Regions from separate parts of the Oerskovia sp. USHLN155 genome, predicted to be linked through region 2. Evidence: predicted binding sites of a transcription regulator. Region 2 holds the regulator's gene; each other region holds the start of a gene.
What was found. The regulator HspR, encoded in region 2, represses chaperone genes until heat shock. The targets are predictions, from matches to a motif close to AAGTTGAGTCNNNNNGACTCAACTT.

Region 1 (5,908 bases), on a different contig from region 2:
GCACGTCGGGCCACGCGAGGTCGGGTTCGACGGCGACGCGATCGACTGGGAGCGTGTCCTCGAGGTGCGCACGCAGCCCGCGTGGTCGAGCCTGTCGGCCGACGCCCTCGAGGCGAACTTCGCGCAGTACCTGCGTGTGATCCCGCGCGTGCCGGGGCGCGGCTGGGTCCTGGGCAAGGTCTCGGAGCTGCTCGTGTCGCTGTACCTGACGGTCGTCCCGCTGCCCGACGACGCCGCTCACCTCCTGACGACCGGCGGCACGACCGGCGGCACGACGGACGGCACGACGGACGACGCGCCGGACGGCGACGCGGGGTCCAAGGCAGCCTCGTTCACGCGGCGGACCGTGTCCGAGATCTGCTACAAGCGCCGCATCGGCGAGGGCGAACGGCAGGCGAGCACGACGTCGGTCCTGCTGCAGCTCGCGTTCCCCGGCTCGACCGACGCGATGCTCGCGCTCGCGGCCGAGCGTGGCGTACCGGTCGTGCACGTCCCTGTCGACGAGGGCGAGATGGGCGCGACGATCAAGCGGGCCGCGGCGTGGCGCTCGACCGCGCTGGGACTACGGGACCGCTTCACGCGAGACACCGGCCCGACGGCGTAGCCCGGCCCGGGCGGCGACCGCGCCGCCCTGCCCGGCCCCCGCGCGCGGTCTACGCTCCGAGAGGGGCACGGCGACGGCACGACACGAGGCGGGACGGCACATGGCACGCAGGACGATCGTCATCACCGGAGCGAGCGACGGGATCGGGGCGGCGGCGGCCCGGGCGCTCGCCGAGGACGGGCACGAGGTCGTGGTGGTGGGGCGCTCGCCCGAGAAGACCTCGGCGGTCGCGCGCGAGCTGGGCGCCGACTTCTTCGTGGCCGACTTCGCGCGGCTCGCCGAGGTGCGGTCGCTCGCCGCGCAGCTGCGCGACCGCTACGAGCGGATCGACGTCCTCGCGAACAACGCGGGCGGCATCATGGCCGATCGACAGGTCTCCGAGGACGGCCACGAGCTGACGTTCCAGGTCAACCACCTCGCACCGTTCCTCCTCACGACGCTGCTGCTCGACCGGTTGGAGGAGAGCCACGCGAGCGTCGTCAGCACGAGCAGCGCCGCGCACCGGCTGTTCAGCGACTTCCACGTCGACGACCTCGAGTCCGAGCGGTCGTACGCACCCAACACCGCGTACGGCAACGCGAAGCTCGCCGTGAACCTGTTCACGCGCGAGCTCGACCGTCGGTACCGCGCGGCTGGGATCTCAGCCGCGGCGTTCCACCCGGGCGTGGTCGCGACCAACTTCGCCGCGACCTCGACGAGCAGCATGCGCGTCATGTACCAGACGGTGCTGAGCCGCTTCCTCACGTCGTCGGCCAAGGGCGCCGACACGCTCGTGTGGCTCGCGACGACGACCCCGGGCGTCGACTGGCAGCCGGGGAGCTACTACGTCAAGCGCAAGGTCGCGACGACCCACCCGCTCGTGAGCGACCCACGGCTCGCGGCCGACCTGTGGGAACGGAGTGTGGAGATGGTCGCCGCTGACGGCGCCCCGGGGGCGGCGGCCTGAGGGCTGCGTCGTGAAGGTCCCGGCCCCGGCCCCCGACGGTCCCCGGACAGCACGACGGGCCCGGTGCTCTCGCACCGGGCCCGTCGACTCACCGCACCGCAGGCCGAAGGGGGGTGACCGGCGGCGGGGAGGTCTGGAAGACCGTCATGACGCGGAGGTCGTGACCTCGATGCGCTGCGGCGTCGTGCCGGCGTAGACGCCGGAGACGGTGACGGTCAGGACGCCTGCGTCGTACCGGGCGCTGATGGCGCTCGCGTCGGCGGGCTTGGGCAGGGTCACGACGCGGTGGAACGCGCCGTAGCGGACCTCGCGGACGCGACGGCCCTCGGCCTCCTCGGCCCGCTCGTCCTTGCGCTCGCCGCGCACGACGAGCTTGCGGCCCTCGACCTCGACCGTGACGTCCTGGGCCGGGTCGATGCCCGGCAGGTCGAAGCGGGCGACCAGGTCGTCGCCGTCCTGGAAGACGTCGGCGTGGGCCGGGACGCCTGCCACGGGGCGGGCGGTGAGCAGGTCGCGGAGGACGCGGTCGAACGCGGGGGCGGTGGTCAGGGTGGTGGTCATGGTGACTCCTTCGGTCGGTGCGGAACCTCTGACCGATACAACTTGAGTCGCCTCCGCTCAATTCCAGATCGGCGTTCGCCCTGGATGAACGACCGCGCCCCCGGGAGGGCGCGCCGACCGGGGCCCCTCGCGGGGGGAGCTACTCGCAGCCCACCCCGTCGCCGTCGCGGTCCAGCTTCTTGCTGTAACCGGGCTCCCCGAGCCGGATCGGCGCCTTGCCGGCCGCCCGGACCGCGTCGCAGTTCGCGTACGACACTGCACCGCCACCGGTCCCCCCGGCGATCCCGGCGGGCGCGTCCGGCGTGGGCTCCTTCGGCGTGCTCGACGACGCACCCGAGCGACCCGTGGCCGCGCTCCGCGCCTGGAGGTCTGCCTCGGCCGCAGTGACCGCTCCCTCGCGTCCTTCGACCGCGGTCAGCCGGGCCTGGAGGTCCACCTCGGCCGTCACGGTGGCCGACTCGCGGGTCACGAGCTCGGCCTCCTTCGCGACCACGGCCTCCTCTCGAGCCGTGATGTCGGTCTGAGCGGCGCCCAGCTCGTCCTGGGCGGTCGTGAGTGCCGCGCGGTCCTCGTCCAGGGAGGTGCGAGCCTCCGTGGCCTCGCCCAGGGTGGCCTCGGCGGCGGCGAGCCGCGAGCCCGAGGTCCCCGCGCCCATCAGCAGCCCGACGATCAGGAAGGCGAGGCACAGGAAAGCGACGAGAACGATGCGCCGCGTGCGGCCGTCGTGGCGGCCGGGGGCGAACGCTCCGCCACCGGCGAGGCTCGCGACCGGCAGCGCCATGGTCTGCTCGGTCGGCTCGGTCGTTGCGGGTTCCTCGACCCAGAGCGGCCAGTCGGCGGGTTTCGCCGGCCAGCGAGGGTCGGGTGTCCAGCTCGGGTCGGGGGTCCAGCCCTCGGGCGGGGTGGGCCAGCCCGGGGGCGGGTTGAAGCGAACGGTCATGGGATCGGCTCCTCGTCGAGCGGGCACACGCGCGGCGGTGCCGGTGTCGACCGCTGGTCGGTCGACACCCGGAGGCTAGGGGAGAAGAGTCCTCGTGTCAGGATCGTGGAGGGGGTGAAATCCCCCGATGCGGACCATGGCCCGTCAGGCCCCTGGCACTCCCAGCACTGCGACGAGGAAGTCGCCGTCCTCGGCGAACGGCCGCAGGTCCCACGTCGAGAGCTTGAGCTGGACCTCGAGCCCGGCCTCGGCGGCGTCGGCGAAGAACGCGTCGAACGCGTACCCGCGCCCCGCTCCGAACCCGACGACGGCCCGACCGCCCGGCGCCAGGTGGGCACGGAAGCGGCGCAGGACCTCGACCTCGGTGCCCGGCGCGAGGAAGGTGACGACGTTCCCGGCGCACACGATCACGTCGAACGGCTCGGCGACGCCCGCCGCGGGCAGGTCGAGCTCAGCGATGTCCCCGACGAGCCACGTCGAACCGGGGTGGTCCGTCTCGGCGGCCTCGATGAGCACGGGGTCGACGTCGACCCCCACCACGACGTGCCCGCGCGCCGCGAGCTCGGCGCCGACGCGCCCCGGTCCGCTGCCGGCGTCGAGGATGCGGGCGCCGCGGGGAACCATCGCGTCGACCAGCCGGGCCTCGCCCGCGAGGTCGGCGCCCTGGGCTGCCATGGCGCGGAACCGCTCGACGTACCAGGTCGAGTGGGACGGGTTCACGGCGGTCTTCTGCTCCCAGCGGGTGGGGTTGGCCTTGCTCACCGGTTGCTCCTCGGGGTCGGGCGGAGGCGTTCAGGGTCGAGTGTCGTGTCGTGCGGCGACCGGCACGAGAGCCGACCGTCGCACCTTCGACCGTACCCCCACCGGGTACCACCCCTGGAGCCGTCCAGGGCAGACGCGACCCGGTCTCACCGACCGGACCACCCCACCTGCCGACCAGGGACCAGCCTGCGGTCGAGAACGGGATCGAGGTCGGCATCGGCGTCAGGACGACCTCAACCCCGTTCTCGGCACCCCGGGTAGCGGCCTAGCGGCCGAACACCTCCAGGACCGGCGTCTCGCCGTCGACGAAACGGACGAACTGCCCCACGGTCGACGGCGAGCGCAGGGCCTGCGCGACGACGAGGGCGACGTTGCCACGCGAGGTCTTCCCCTCGTGCGCGTCGACCGTGATCGTGCCGGTCGCCTCGTCGTTCGTCAGCGTGCCGGGACCCAGGATCGTCCAGTCGAGGTCGGTCCCCCGCAGGTGGTCGTCGGCCGCGAGCTTGGCGTCGGCGTACGGGAAGAAGCTGTCGTCCTTCGCGATGCCGTGGTCCGGCACCGAGCCGATCCACGACACCATGACGTAGCGCGAGACGCCCGCGGCCGCGGCCGCGTCGATCGAACGGATCGCGGCGTCGCGGTCGACGGCGTAGGTCCGGTCGGGGTCCCCGCCGCCGGCCCCGGCGGACCACACCACGGCGTCGTGCCCGCGCAGGGCCTCGGTGATCTCCTCGGTCGTCGCGTTCTCGACGTCGAGCAGCAGCGGCGTGCCGCCGAGCTCCTCGACGAGCGGGAGCTGCGACTCGTGCCGCACGATCCCGCTGACCTCGATCTTGTGGTCGGCGAGGATGGGGACGACCAGGCGGCCCACCTTGCCGTGGGCTCCGATCAGGGCGACGTTCATGGTTCTCCTCGGGGTGTCGGTGACGGTGCTCCCTCCACCGTGCACCGCGCGGGCGCTCCCCGCTCGCCGGGGAGGGGCCGGGCTACTCCTCGACCACGGCCACGGTCACCTCGATGTTGCCGCGTGTCGCGTTCGAGTAGGGGCACACCTGGTGCGCCTGCTCGACGAGCTCCTGGGCCACGTCACGCTCGACGCCGGGCAGGCTGGCCTCGAGGTGGACGGCGAGGGTGTAGCCACCGCCCTCGAGCGGGCCGATCGAGACGCTCGCGCCGATGGCCGAGTCGGCGACCGCGATCTTGCGCTGTCGCGCGACGCCCAGCAGGGCGGAGTGGAAGCAGGCTGCGTAGCCCGCGGCGAAGAGCTGCTCGGGGTTGGAGCCGTCGCCGCTGCCTCCCATCTCCTTGGGAACGGCCACGTCGAGGTCGACCCGACCGTCGGTCGACCGGACGTGACCGTTGCGGCCCTCTCCGGTGGCGAGTGCTTCCGCGGTGTAGAGAACCTTCATCGTGCTACCTCCAGGGTGGGGCGGTCGGGCGAACCCTTCGAACGTATGTCGCTCGGGGCAACAGAGCGCGGTCGGTTCGCGCAGAGCGCAGCGGGCTCGCTCCTCGCCCCCCGGGTGCGGGTACCGTGGAACGGCCGCCATCTCGGCAACCCCCCTCGAGCACGGACAGACCGCACCCCCATGAGCAACGCACCTACGCCGTCGGGCACACCTGACAGCGCTTCCCCCGCCCTGCCCGACGACGCCGCGCACCCCGCAGCGCCCGGCACCACCGAGCAGCTCTCCCACGGCCTGCGCACCCGGCACCTGACGATGATGGGCCTGGGGTCCGCGATCGGGGCCGGCCTGTTCCTCGGCAGCGGCGTCGGGATCGCGACCGCGGGACCCGCCGTCCTGGTCTCGTACGCCGTCGCGGGCCTGCTCGTCATCCTCGTCATGCGGATGCTCGCCGAGATGGCGTCGGCCGTGCCGTCGAGCGGTTCCTTCTCGGTGTACGCCGAGACCGCGCTGGGCCGCTGGGCCGGTTTCACGATGGGCTGGCTCTACTGGTTCACGCTCATCATGGTGCTCGGCGCCGAGATCACGGGCGCCTCGCAGATCGTGTCCGGATGGGTCCCGGGCGTGCCGCAGTGGGTCGTCGCGCTCGTGTTCGTGGCGGCGTTCGCGGTCGTGAACCTGTGGGGCGT
Region 2 (5,908 bases):
CCCGGCCCCGCGCGGCCTGCCGCAGATCGAGGTCACCTTCGACATCGACGCGAACGGCATCGTCCACGTCGGCGCGAAGGACCGCGGCACCGGCAAGGAGCAGAAGATGACCATCACCGGCGGCTCCGCGCTGCCGAAGGAGGACATCGACCGCATGGTCAAGGAGGCCGAGGAGCACGCGGCCGAGGACAAGAAGCGTCGCGAGGAGGCGGAGACCCGCAACCAGGCCGAGTCCTTCGTGTACTCGACCGAGAAGCTCGTCGCGGAGAACAAGGAGAAGCTCCCCGCCGACGTCGTCACCGAGGTCGAGGCCGACATCGCGTCGGTCAAGACGGCCCTCGAGGGCACGGACGCGGACGCCGTGAAGTCGGCCCACGAGAAGCTCCTGGCCTCGAGCCAGAAGATCGGCGAGGCGCTCTACGCGTCGGCCGAGCGTGAGCAGGCGGCGGGCGACCAGGGCGCCGCTGACGCGGACGCCGCTGCGGCCGCCGGTGCGACCTCGGCTCCCGACGAGGACATCGTCGACGCCGAGATCGTGGACGAGGACGACAAGAAGTGACGAGCGACGCGCAGGGCCCCGAGGAGCTCGGCTCCGAGGACCAGCCCTTCCACTTCACCGACAAGCGCAAGGTGACCCCGGAGGGGCGGCCCAAGGAGGCTGCCCCCGAGGGGGCCGCCGGCTCGGCGGGCAACGACGCCGAGCAGGACCCGCTGGCCGGGCTCGACTTCGAGCCCACCGGATTTGACGGCGACGACACCGTGGATCCAGCCCTGCTGGCTGCGCAGTCCGAGGCAGCTGCCCACCTCGACGCCCTCCAGCGCGAGCGGGCCAGCTTCACCAACTACCGCAACCGGTCGCTGCGCGACCAGGAGGCGGCGCGGGTCAAGGGCGTCGAGGACGTCCTGGCCGCGCTCCTGCCGGTCCTCGACGACATCGACCGGGCGCGCCAGCACGGCGAGCTCGACGGTCCGTTCGTCGCGATCTCCGACAAGCTCGACGCGAGCCTGGCGAAGTTCGGCGTCGAGCGGTACGGCGTCGTGGGCGAGGAGTTCGACCCGACCGTCCACGAGGCGCTCATGCACCAGGTGGACCCCGAGGCCACGTCGGCCACGGTCAACATGGTCATCGAGCCGGGCTACCGGATCGGCGAGAAGATCGTGCGCGCCGCGCGCGTCTCGGTCGTCGGACCGGAGTAGAAACGGAGGTGGGAGCCAGGTCCTGCGGGCCCCGGCACCCACCGGACCCCGGATGCCCGACGGCGGAGCGCACCTTCCTCGCGAAGGTGACCTCCGCCGTCGGGCCCCCGGGAGCACGACCACTATCGATGTAGGCAACACCACCGGCCCCGGGGCCGGTGAGACCCATGAGAGGAGGCGCCTTGACCGGTCAGGACTGGATCGAGAAGGACTTCTACGCCGCGCTGGGCGTCCCCAAGGATGCCGACGACGCCGCGATCAAGAAGGCGTACCGCAAGCTGGCCCGTACCTATCACCCCGACCAGAACCAGGGTGACGCGAAGGCCGAGGCGAAGTTCAAGGAGATCGGCGAGGCCTACGCGGTCCTGTCCGACGCCGAGCAGCGCCAGCAGTACGACGCGATCCGTGCCATGGCCGGCGGGGGCGCCCGCTTCTCGGCAGGAGCCGGCGGACCCGCCGGCGGGGCCGGAGGGTTCGAGGACATCTTCGGCGGCATGTTCGGCGGCGGCGGCGGCGGTGGCGGGGGAGGCCGCGTGCGGTACTCCACGCAGACCGGCGGGGGCGGCGGCTTCGAGGACATCCTCGGGTCGATGTTCGGCGGCGGGGGAGCCCAGACCGGGTTCCGCCCCAACGCCGGCTACCAGCGCCCGCAGCCGGGGGCCGACGTGCAGTCGTCGGCGACCCTCGGGTTCCGGCCCGCGGTCGAGGGCTCGACCGTCAACGTCACGACCGAGGGCCGCACCATCACGGCCCGCATCCCGGCGGGTGTCCGTGACGGCCAGAAGATCCGGCTGCGCGGCAAGGGACGCCCCGGCGTCGCGGGCGGTGCCCCCGGCGACCTGGTCATCACGGTCCACGTCACGCCGCACCCCGTGTTCTCGGTCGACGAGAAGCACAACCTGCGCCTGACCGTCCCCGTGACGTTCGCGGAGGCCGCGCTCGGCGCGACCATCGAGGTCCCGACGCTCGACGGCAAGCCCGTCAAGGTCAAGGTGCCCGCGGGCACGCCGTCGGGCCGCACGCTGCGCGTCAAGGGCAAGGGCGTCAAGACGGCCAAGGCGACGGGCGACCTGCTCGTCACGATCCAGGTCGTGGTGCCGCAGAAGCTCTCGAAGGCTGCCAAGGAGGCCGTCGAGGCCCTCGCCACGGCGACGGACGGCGAGAGCGACGTTCGCTCCGACCTGTTCGGGCGCGCGGCCGAGTAACGGACCGACCAGGCACGAGGAGCAGCGAGGAGGACAGCATGGCCAGGAACGAGGCTCCCACGGGGAGCCAGATCCCGTTCAACGCGTACGACGACGCCCCCGTGCTCGCCATCTCGCAGGCCGCGGCGCTCGCCGGGATGCACCCGCAGACCCTGCGCCAGTACGACCGCCTGGGCCTCGTGACCCCGCGCCGCACCATGGGGCGCGGCCGCCGCTACTCCCAGCGGGACGTCGCCAAGCTCCTCGAGGTCCAGCGGCTCTCCCAGGAGGAGGGCATCAACCTCGCGGGCATCCGCCGCATCCTCGCGCTCGAGGAGCAGGTGAGTCGGCTCGAGGCCCGCCTCGACGCCCTCGCGACGCAGCTCGAAGGAGGGCGCGTGTTCGCGGCCGGGGTGAGCGGCGACGTCGTCATGGTGCCGCGAGGCCGGCGCGTCCGGCGGACGACGGCGGACCGGGGCGCGGAGCCCGGCCGTGGCGGCGGCCAGGTCGTCGAGTCCAGCGAGACGCGGGCCCTCGTCCTGTGGCGCCCGGGCCGAGGCTCCTGACCTCGGACGGTGCCGCGAGGGACCGCACCAGGACATTCGCAGAATGGCTTTACGTGCGGTCCGTGTGACGTAAAAACGGCGGAATTCCGCCGAAGTGAGTGAGGCCTTGCTTCCTATACAGGGGCCGTTTCAAGGAATACCGTGAAGGAAATGCACGGTTGAACGCCCCTGTCCTTCGAGCAAGGAGAAGTCCCATGAGCAGCCTGATGGAGATGCCCCAGGTCGTCGAGTGTTCGATCGACGGCTGCGGATACAACCACGAGCACGGCTGCCACGCCGGTGCCGTGACGATCGCCGCGCACGGCAGCGAGGCCGAGTGCGCCACGTTCATCCCCCTGACCTCCAAGGGAGGGCTGGACAAGGTCATCGCCCACGTCGGTGCCTGCCAGCGCGGGGAGTGCGCCCACAACGAGTCGCTCGAGTGCAACGCCTCGGCGATCCGCGTCGGAGCCGGGCCCCAGGGCGCGGACCACGCGGACTGCCTGACCTACAGCCCCCGCTGACCCTCGCGCTTCCCCCCCCAGCGCGATTCCCCACGACGCCCCGCTCGTCCCTCGCCGGACGACGGGGCGTCGTGGTGTGCGGGGGCGGCTCAGCGCGACAGGTCGTGGAGCATCTGCGCGGCGTCGGCGTGCTGCGCGGGAAGGGGCTCGACCCAGATGCGAGGCGGGCGTCGCAGGATCGCGGTCACCCCGAAGGTGAGCGCCGTGCGCTCGATCCTGTGCCGCAGCTCGGCACGTACCGGACCGACGTCGGCCGTGCGGGCGCAGAGCGCGGCGTAGATCCCGCCGCCGAGCGTCGCGACCGGGTGCCCGAGGCCGAACGTCTCCGTCAGGACCTTGCCCATGGCCGCGGCGCGGGCGACCTTCTGCCATCCGTCGATGCGTTCGATCGCGACGTCCACCAGGACGAGGCAGTGCGTCGCGGACGCGGGGGTGCCCAGGCGGTCGGCCTGACCGTAGGTCTCCTGGAGGCGCTGCACGAGGTAGGGCACCGTCACGAGGCCCGAGCGAGGGTCGGTCGTGGGCGGCGCGCCGGGAAGCAGCTCGTTGCCGACGGCCCACCCGGTGCTGACTGCCCGCAGCACGGTGACGTCGGGGGCCGTGCCCCACAGGTCGAACAAGCACGAGAGGTCGTCGATCGTCTCGCCGATGCTGATGCCGTCACGGCCGCGGGCCTCGCCGAGCCTCTCGGCCGCAGCGGCGGGGCACCGGGCGTCCGTGAGCGCCTCGACGAGCGCTTCCACGGCAGGGTGGTACCAGTCGCCTGGCCGCAGCCAGACGCTGTTCGTGCTGGCCGCCTGCCACTCGTCGAGCAGCGAGGCGACGGCTGGCTCGGGGTAGCCAGGTCGTAGGTCCATACTCATGAGACGTCCGAGGCCGGTGCTCATGACGCGACAGCGGCCGTCCGGTTTCTCTTTCATCCACTCGACACACCGACGGACATGCAGCACATTCCGTCGGTTCTGTCATCCTGACAGACGGACAAGACGGGCGAATCCGCGGTGAGACGTAGATAACACCACCGAATTTCCCGTCTAGGATGAACGGGAGGGCCTCACCTGCTGATGAGGCGGAGTCAGAGGCGGTAGGGGCATGACGCAGGTCGACACGTCGAGGGACGACGCCCCGACGAGCGATGCCGAGCTGATCACCGCCGTCCGCGGAGGTGACTACGCGGCGTTCGGTGCGCTGTACGAGCGGCACGCCGCGGCGGCACGCACGGTCGCGCGCCAGTACGTGCGCTCGGGGTCCGACGCCGACGACATGGTCTCGGAGGCCTTTGCCAAGGTCCTCGGCATCCTGCAGTCGGGGGGCGGGCCCGACGTCACGTTCCGTGCCTACCTCTTCACCGTCGTCCGGCGCCTGTCCTACGACCTGTCGAACGCGGGCCGACGCACGCAGCCCACCGACGACATCGAGACGTTCGAGAGCGCGTTCGGGCCCATGGCCTCGACCGAGGACCCCACGCTCCAGGGCTTCGAACGGTCCGTCGTGACCAAGGCCTACCAGGGGCTGCCGGAGCGTTGGCAGGCCGTGCTCTGGTACACCGAGGTCGAGGAGATGAACCCGGCCCAGATCGCCCCTCTGCTCGGGCTCACGGCCAACGGCGTCTCGGCGCTCGCCTACCGTGCCCGGGAGGGGCTGCGCCAGGCCTACCTCCAGCAGCACCTGACGGGCGCGAGCAGCGCAGGGTGCGAGAACGTCAACCCCCTCCTCGGCTCCTACGTCCGTGGTGGGCTCGCGAAGCGGGAGACCGCCAAGGTCGACGCGCACCTCGAGGAGTGCGGCGAGTGCCGGGCGCTCGTGCTCGAGCTCGGCGACGTCTCGCACGGCATGCGCGCCGTCATCGCCCCGCTGGTCTTCGGGGTCGCTGCGCTGGGCCTGGTCGGGACGGCTCTCCCGCTCACGGGTGGTGCAGCCGTCGGGGCCGGTGCCGCCGGTGCGACGGGGGCCGCGAGCGGTGCGAGCGGCAGCGCGGGGAGCGGTGCGGCCGGGGCCTCTGGTTCCGGTGCCGCCGGTTCCGGAGCCGCCGCAGGTGGCAGCGGGGCTGCGGCCGGTACCGGCGCCGCCGGAGGGGCTGCGGGGACGGGGGCCATGGGAGGCGCTGCGGCGGCCGGTGCGGCCGCCACGAGCGGTGGGCTCGGCGCGGCTGCGGCTGTCGGCGCGAGCGCCGCGGCCGGCACGGGGGCAGCTGCTGCGGCCGGTGCGACCGGCCTGGCGGCCTTCATCGCCGCATCGCCTCTGATCGCCGCCGCAGTGGGGGTCGTTGCGGTCGCGGCCGTCGGTGCGGGCGTCGTCGCCGTGTCCGGTGGCTTCTCGTCCGAACCGCCTCCGAGTGCGGGCGCCAGCCCCGACCCGTCAGCCTCGACGTCGCCGTCGGGCGCTCCCACGAGCGCTCCGACGGGCGAGCCGTCGGCACCTCCGAGCGGGGACCCCACGTCCCCGGCGAACACCGTGC
Region 3 (5,908 bases), on a different contig from region 2:
GGGTCGCGACGCGCGACGCCGTGCTCCGCGAGCTGCTCGCCGACCCCGAGGTCGACCGGGTCACGTACCTGCGCCTCGAGTTCGTCGGGCCGCGGTCGCTGTACCTCGTCGCGAGCGTCGACCTCGTGGGGGACGACGACGAGCACGTGGTCGCCGAGCGCATCGACGCGCTCGAGCGGCGGGCGACCGCGGCGGCCGTCATCGCGGGAGCCGTCATCTCGGTGTCCCCGGCGAGCGAGCCGTCCCTGGTGCCGTCGGTCTCGTCGGGTCCGGCGGCTCCGTAGGGCGGCGCGCCGCAGCGCGTCGCCCTACGGCACCGGGCCGGTCAGCCCGGCAGCCGCTCGTCGAGCCACGCGAAGACCTCGTCGAGGAACGCCGTCCGCGCCGGCTCGGGGGACAGCACGAGGTCGTGCGCGCCGCCCTCGATCTCGACGAGCGTCACGTCGTCGCCCAGCCCGGGTGCTCGGTCCTTGATGTGCTGGACGTCGAGCACGCTGTCGGTCGTCACGACCTCGGGGTGCCAGCCCTTGTGCGGCCCAGAGCGCGTCGAGGTCAGGACGAGCACGGGGCACTGGACGTGCAGCCCGCGCGCGACCTGCGCGTGCCCGCGCCGGATCTCGCGCAGCCAGCCCGCCCGGACGGGGAAGCCCTCGTGCGGCTTCCAGCCGAGCTCGTAGGTCCATTCGCCGCCGGTCCCGGTGTGCAGGGCCTGCCCGTAGGCGTCGTCGAGCGACCCGACGACCAGCCGGGGGGCGAAGCGCCCGACGACGTCGATCACCCGGGTGGAGATCACGCGGTCGAACCAGGACGAGTTGAGGTCGAACCAGGGGCTGTTGAGGACGAGCGCAGCCACCTTGCCGGGGCGCGCGTTGGCCCACAGGCTCGTGACGAGGCCACCTGTCGAGTGCCCGACGACCACGAGCTCGTCGTGCCCCTCGGCCCGGATCACGGCGGCCGCCGCGTCGAGGTCCTGGGCGTAGAGGCTCAGGTCGTCGACCATGTTGGGGTCCTTGCCGGCCTCGGTCCAGTGCGCGAGCGACCGCCCGTACCCGCGCAGGTCGATCGCGTAGAACGCGTAGCCGTGCTCCTCGAAGGCGTCGCCGAGGTGGGTCTGGAAGAAGTAGTCGACGAACCCGTGGACGTACAGCACGGCCCGACGGCGCCGCTCACCCCCCGGGGTCGTCGCACGGTCGGGCACGGGGCTCGTCGCCCTGCGGACGAGCGTCGCGGTGTCGCCCCCCGGGAGGTCGAGCGTGCGGGCGACCCAGTCGGGTCCGAGGACGTCCTGCTGCCAGCCGTGCGTCATGGTGCTGCCCTTCGCGCGCGGACTCGGGCGGTGCCGCGGTGCCGCCATTGTCCACCGCGGCGACGCACCTGTCAGAGCGAGCGTGCTCCCTGGGCCGCGCTCGCTCCGACAGGACCTGCCGTGGTCCTCACGCGGGCGGGGTGAGACCCGTCGGGGGGACCGGGGGAGCAGGGGGCGTCGTGGGCGGGACGGCCCGAGGGGTCTCGCGCAGGCGGGTCGACTCGTCCATCTCGGAGTCGTCGACCTGCTCGGCACCGGGGTCGGTGACCTGCGCGGTCCACGTCTGGGCGGGCGCTGCGGGCGCGACGGGCGCCGCGGGCGCGACGGGTGCTGGAGCGTAGGGCGCGGCCGCACCGCTGGGAGCCACCGGAGTCACCGGAGGCGCGGGCGGGGGGCTCGGCGGGGCGTACTGGTGCGTGGGCGGCTGAGGAGGAGCCGGCGGCTGCGCGGGGTAGGGCTGGTGCGGGGGCTGCTGCCCGCCAGGGACGCCGTACGGCTGGGCGGGCGGGGCGACCTGTCCCGGGTATGCACCCTGCCCCGGGTGCCCAGGCTGCCTCGGGTAACCGGCGACCGGAGCGCCGTACCCGTAGGGCTGCGGCGCGGGCACCTTCTTGGGACGCAGCAGCAGCCACGCGACGACGCCGATCACGACGAGACCGACCAGCACGACGCCGAGGACGAGGAGGAGCACGACGTCCATCAGAGACCCCCGTCGAGACGGGCGGCTGGTGCCGTGGTGCGGTCGGAGTGGTCCGGTGCGATGGTGGCGAGAGGTTCGAGCCGTCGTGTCTTCACGCCCACAGCATCCCGTGGATCGGTGCCGGTGAGAAGGGGAGGCCACCGGTCGGTCCTCGCCCTGACGCCTCATCGCCGACATGACGGACAGAGTTGAGTGGAATAGGCTCAAGTCAGGTCCTGTTGTTCCAGGTAGACCCAGACCCTGAAGTATCCGGAGACCCCATGGACACCAAGTTCACCACCATGTCCCAGCAGGCCATCGGCGAGGCCATCCAGACCGCCTCGGCCGCCGGCAACCCCCAGCTCGAACCCGTCCACCTCCTCGCCGCGCTGCTCACGCAGGAGGGCGGCGTCGCCGTCGGGCTGCTCGACGCCGTGGGCGCGAACGCCCAGGCCATCGGCCAGAAGGTGCGCGCCGCGCTCGTCGCGCTGCCCACCGCGAGCGGCTCGGCCGTCGCCCAGCCCACCGCGTCCCGTGGCACGTCGGCCGCGCTCGACCTGGCCTCGAAGGAGGCCCAGGGCATGGGGGACGAGTACGTCTCGACCGAGCACCTGCTCATCGGCATCGCTGCGGGCTCCTCGCCCGCTGCGCAGATCCTCGGCGACGCCGGGGCGAGCGCCGACGCGCTGCGCTCGGCGCTGCCCGCGGTCCGTGGCTCGGGCCGCGTGACGAGCCCCAACCCCGAGGGCACGTACAAGGCGCTCGAGCAGTACGGCCAGGACCTCACGGCGGCCGCGGCCGAGGGCAAGCTCGACCCCGTGATCGGGCGCGACTCGGAGATCCGCCGCGTCGTGCAGGTCCTGTCGCGGCGCACCAAGAACAACCCCGTCCTGATCGGTGAGCCCGGCGTCGGCAAGACGGCCGTGGTCGAGGGCCTGGCCCAGCGCATCGTCGCGGGCGACGTCCCCGACTCCCTCAAGGGCAAGAAGCTCATCTCGCTCGACCTCGCGGCCATGGTCGCGGGCGCCAAGTACCGCGGCGAGTTCGAGGAGCGCCTCAAGGCGGTCCTGGAGGAGATCAAGTCCTCCGACGGCGAGGTCGTGACCTTCATCGACGAGCTTCACACCGTCGTCGGCGCGGGTGCGGGCGGCGAGGGCGCCATGGACGCGGGCAACATGCTCAAGCCCATGCTCGCCCGCGGCGAGCTGCGCCTGGTCGGCGCGACGACCCTCGACGAGTACCGCGAGCACATCGAGAAGGACCCCGCCCTGGAACGCCGTTTCCAGCAGGTCTTCGTGGGCGAGCCCTCGGTCGAGGACACCGTCGCGATCCTGCGCGGGCTCAAGGAGCGCTACGAGGCGCACCACAAGGTGACGATCGCCGACTCGGCGCTCGTGGCCGCCGCCGCCCTGTCCGACCGCTACATCACGGGCCGCCAGCTCCCCGACAAGGCGATCGACCTGGTCGACGAGGCCGCGTCGCGCCTGCGCATGGAGCTCGACTCCTCGCCCATCGAGATCGACGAGCTCCAGCGTGCCGTCACGCGCCTGGAGATGGAGGAGGTCGTGCTCTCGGAGTCCGACGACCCCGCCTCGCGCGAGCGCCTCGAGAAGCTGCGCGCCGACCTCGCCGACCGGCGCGAGGAGCTGTCCGCGCTGACCGCGCGCTGGGACGCCGAGAAGGCGGGCCACAACCGTGTCGGTGACCTGCGCGCCAAGCTCGACGAGCTGCGCGTCCAGGTCGAGCGGGCCATCCGCGAGGGCGACCTCGAGACCGCGGGCCGCATCCAGTACGGCGAGATCCCGCAGCTCCAGGAGCAGCTCCAGGCCGCCGAGCAGGAGGAGGCGTCGATCGACAGCGACGAGTCCGCCACGGCCCCGCAGGCCCCGATGATCGCCGACAAGGTCGGCGCGGACGAGATCGCCGAGGTCGTGTCAGCGTGGACCGGCATCCCCGCGGGCCGCATGCTCCAGGGCGAGTCGGAGAAGCTCCTCCACATGGAGGACGTGATCGGCAAGCGTCTGATCGGGCAGAAGGCCGCCGTCGCTGCGGTGTCGGACGCCGTACGACGTTCTCGTGCGGGCGTCGCCGACCCCGACCGCCCCACGGGCTCGTTCCTGTTCCTCGGCCCCACGGGCGTCGGCAAGACCGAGCTCGCGAAGGCGCTCGCGGACTTCCTGTTCGACGACGAGCGTGCCATGGTGCGCATCGACATGTCGGAGTACGGCGAGAAGCACAGCGTCGCGCGCCTGGTCGGTGCCCCTCCGGGGTACGTCGGGTACGAGGAGGGCGGCCAGCTCACCGAGGCCGTCCGGCGCAGGCCGTACTCGGTCGTGCTGCTCGACGAGGTCGAGAAGGCGCACCCCGAGGTCTTCGACATCCTGCTGCAGGTGCTCGACGACGGGCGCCTGACCGACGGCCAGGGCCGCACGGTCGACTTCCGCAACGTCATCCTGGTGCTGACGTCGAACCTGCGTTCGCAGTTCCTCGTGGACCCCATGCTCGACGACGCGGCAAAGCGCGAGGCCGTCATGTCGGCGGTCCGGTCGAACTTCAAGCCGGAGTTCATCAACCGGCTCGACGACGTCGTGATCTTCGACCCGCTGAACCTCGACGAGCTGGGGCGGATCGTGGACATCGCGGTCGACCGGCTCGGCGAGCGCCTCGCGGACCGTCGCCTCACGCTCGAGGTCACCCCGGCCGCGCGCGAGTGGCTCGCGCTCGAGGGCTTCGACCCGGCGTACGGTGCGCGCCCGCTGCGCCGCCTGGTGCAGCGCGAGATCGGCGACCGCCTGGCGCGCAAGCTCCTGGCGGGCGAGGTCGCGGACGGCGACACGATCGTCGTCGACCGGTCGCTCACCGAGGGCGAGGGGCTGGAGCTGACCGTCCAGCGGTGACGCTGTTCGCGGCGCGTGTCGTCGTCGGGCGGGAGCTTCCTCCTGCCCGACGGCGCCGCTCACCTCGCGGTGGAGGGCCCGGTCCTACCGAGCGTCTGGTTTTCACCCGCAGTGCCGGGGCATACTGGGCAATCAGCCCACATCCACCGACGGAAGGTCGCTCGTGCCGCCGGAGTCCCCGATGCCCGACCACCTTCCCCAGACCCGCGCCGCGCGCCGTCTCGCCGAGCAGGCTGCCGCCTCGCCGTCCCGGGCGCAGCGTCGTCGGCGGCGCGCCGAGGCCGTCCGGCACGCGCGCTCGACCACCGACAGGGCGCGCGGACCTCGTGCTCTGCCGCAGGTGGCGGTCGTGACCCTCGGCCTGGTGGGCGGGCTGCTCGTGGTCCCGGCGACGCAGGAGCTCGGTGGCGAGGGACCTGGCCTCGAACCGATCGGTGCCCGCTGGGACACCGCGCTCGGACGGGGGGACGACCGCGCCAGCCGCAGCGCGGACGAGCGCAAGCCGCTGCTCGCCGAGGCGGGCAGCAGCGGAACCGCCGGGAACGGCACGCAGCAGCCCGGGGGTGCCGCCGCCGAGCAGCCCACCGACGAGGACCCCACGCCGGAGCCTCCCGTCGACGAGGCCCCGGCGCCCGCCTCGGAGGCCCCCGCCGCGCCGCCCCAGCAGGGCGCGACCGGGCCCGAGGTCCAACAGGTCCAGGAGCGCCTCCAGGTGCACGGGGCCACGGTCTCGGCCGACGGTGTGTTCGGGCCCGGGACCGACCGCGCGCTGCGCACGTTCCAGGACGCGAACGGTCTCGAGCCCGACGGCGTCGCCGGCCCCGAGACCCGGGCCGCGCTGCTCGCCGAACCGACCACGACGCGGGGTGCCACCGGGAGCGCGGGGGGAGCGACGTCGTCGGGCGGGGAAGACGCCGCGAGCACCGGCGACACGGCCGCCGCCCTCACGCTCGTCAACGCGCACCGCGCCGCCGCGGGCTGCCCCGCGCTGCGCGCCGACGAGCAGCTCGGGCGCGCCGCGACCCT

Region 1: WFH32_RS14105 (Hsp20/alpha crystallin family protein) is a predicted target of HspR. The motif match lies at 2,151-2,175, and genes of this name have one in related genera.
Region 3: clpB (ATP-dependent chaperone ClpB) is a predicted target of HspR. The motif match lies at 2,192-2,216, and genes of this name have one in related genera.

What each region holds. Positions count from the first base shown of each region.
Region 1 covers NZ_JBBCXG010000009.1:70,914-76,821, reverse strand. Annotated here, with positions in the region: gene WFH32_RS14115 (hypothetical protein) at 1-604, shown strand, start outside; gene WFH32_RS14110 (SDR family NAD(P)-dependent oxidoreductase) at 705-1,550, shown strand; gene WFH32_RS14105 (Hsp20/alpha crystallin family protein) at 1,695-2,111, opposite strand; gene WFH32_RS14100 (excalibur calcium-binding domain-containing protein) at 2,251-3,051, opposite strand; gene WFH32_RS14095 (class I SAM-dependent methyltransferase) at 3,196-3,813, opposite strand; gene WFH32_RS14090 (SDR family oxidoreductase) at 4,079-4,717, opposite strand; gene WFH32_RS14085 (organic hydroperoxide resistance protein) at 4,800-5,222, opposite strand; gene WFH32_RS14080 (amino acid permease) at 5,403-5,908, shown strand, end outside.
Region 2 covers NZ_JBBCXG010000005.1:341,322-347,229, forward strand. Annotated here, with positions in the region: gene dnaK (molecular chaperone DnaK) at 1-559, shown strand, start outside; gene grpE (nucleotide exchange factor GrpE) at 556-1,197, shown strand; gene WFH32_RS09495 (DnaJ C-terminal domain-containing protein) at 1,380-2,402, shown strand; gene WFH32_RS09500 (heat shock protein transcriptional repressor HspR) at 2,441-2,947, shown strand; gene WFH32_RS09505 (DUF1540 domain-containing protein) at 3,142-3,450, shown strand; gene WFH32_RS09510 (hypothetical protein) at 3,540-4,307, opposite strand; gene WFH32_RS09515 (sigma-70 family RNA polymerase sigma factor) at 4,543-5,908, shown strand, end outside.
Region 3 covers NZ_JBBCXG010000004.1:277,544-283,451, reverse strand. Annotated here, with positions in the region: gene WFH32_RS07590 (cation diffusion facilitator family transporter) at 1-284, shown strand, start outside; gene WFH32_RS07585 (alpha/beta hydrolase) at 326-1,306, opposite strand; gene WFH32_RS07580 (hypothetical protein) at 1,434-2,006, opposite strand; gene clpB (ATP-dependent chaperone ClpB) at 2,267-4,882, shown strand; gene WFH32_RS07570 (CAP domain-containing protein) at 5,064-5,908, shown strand, end outside.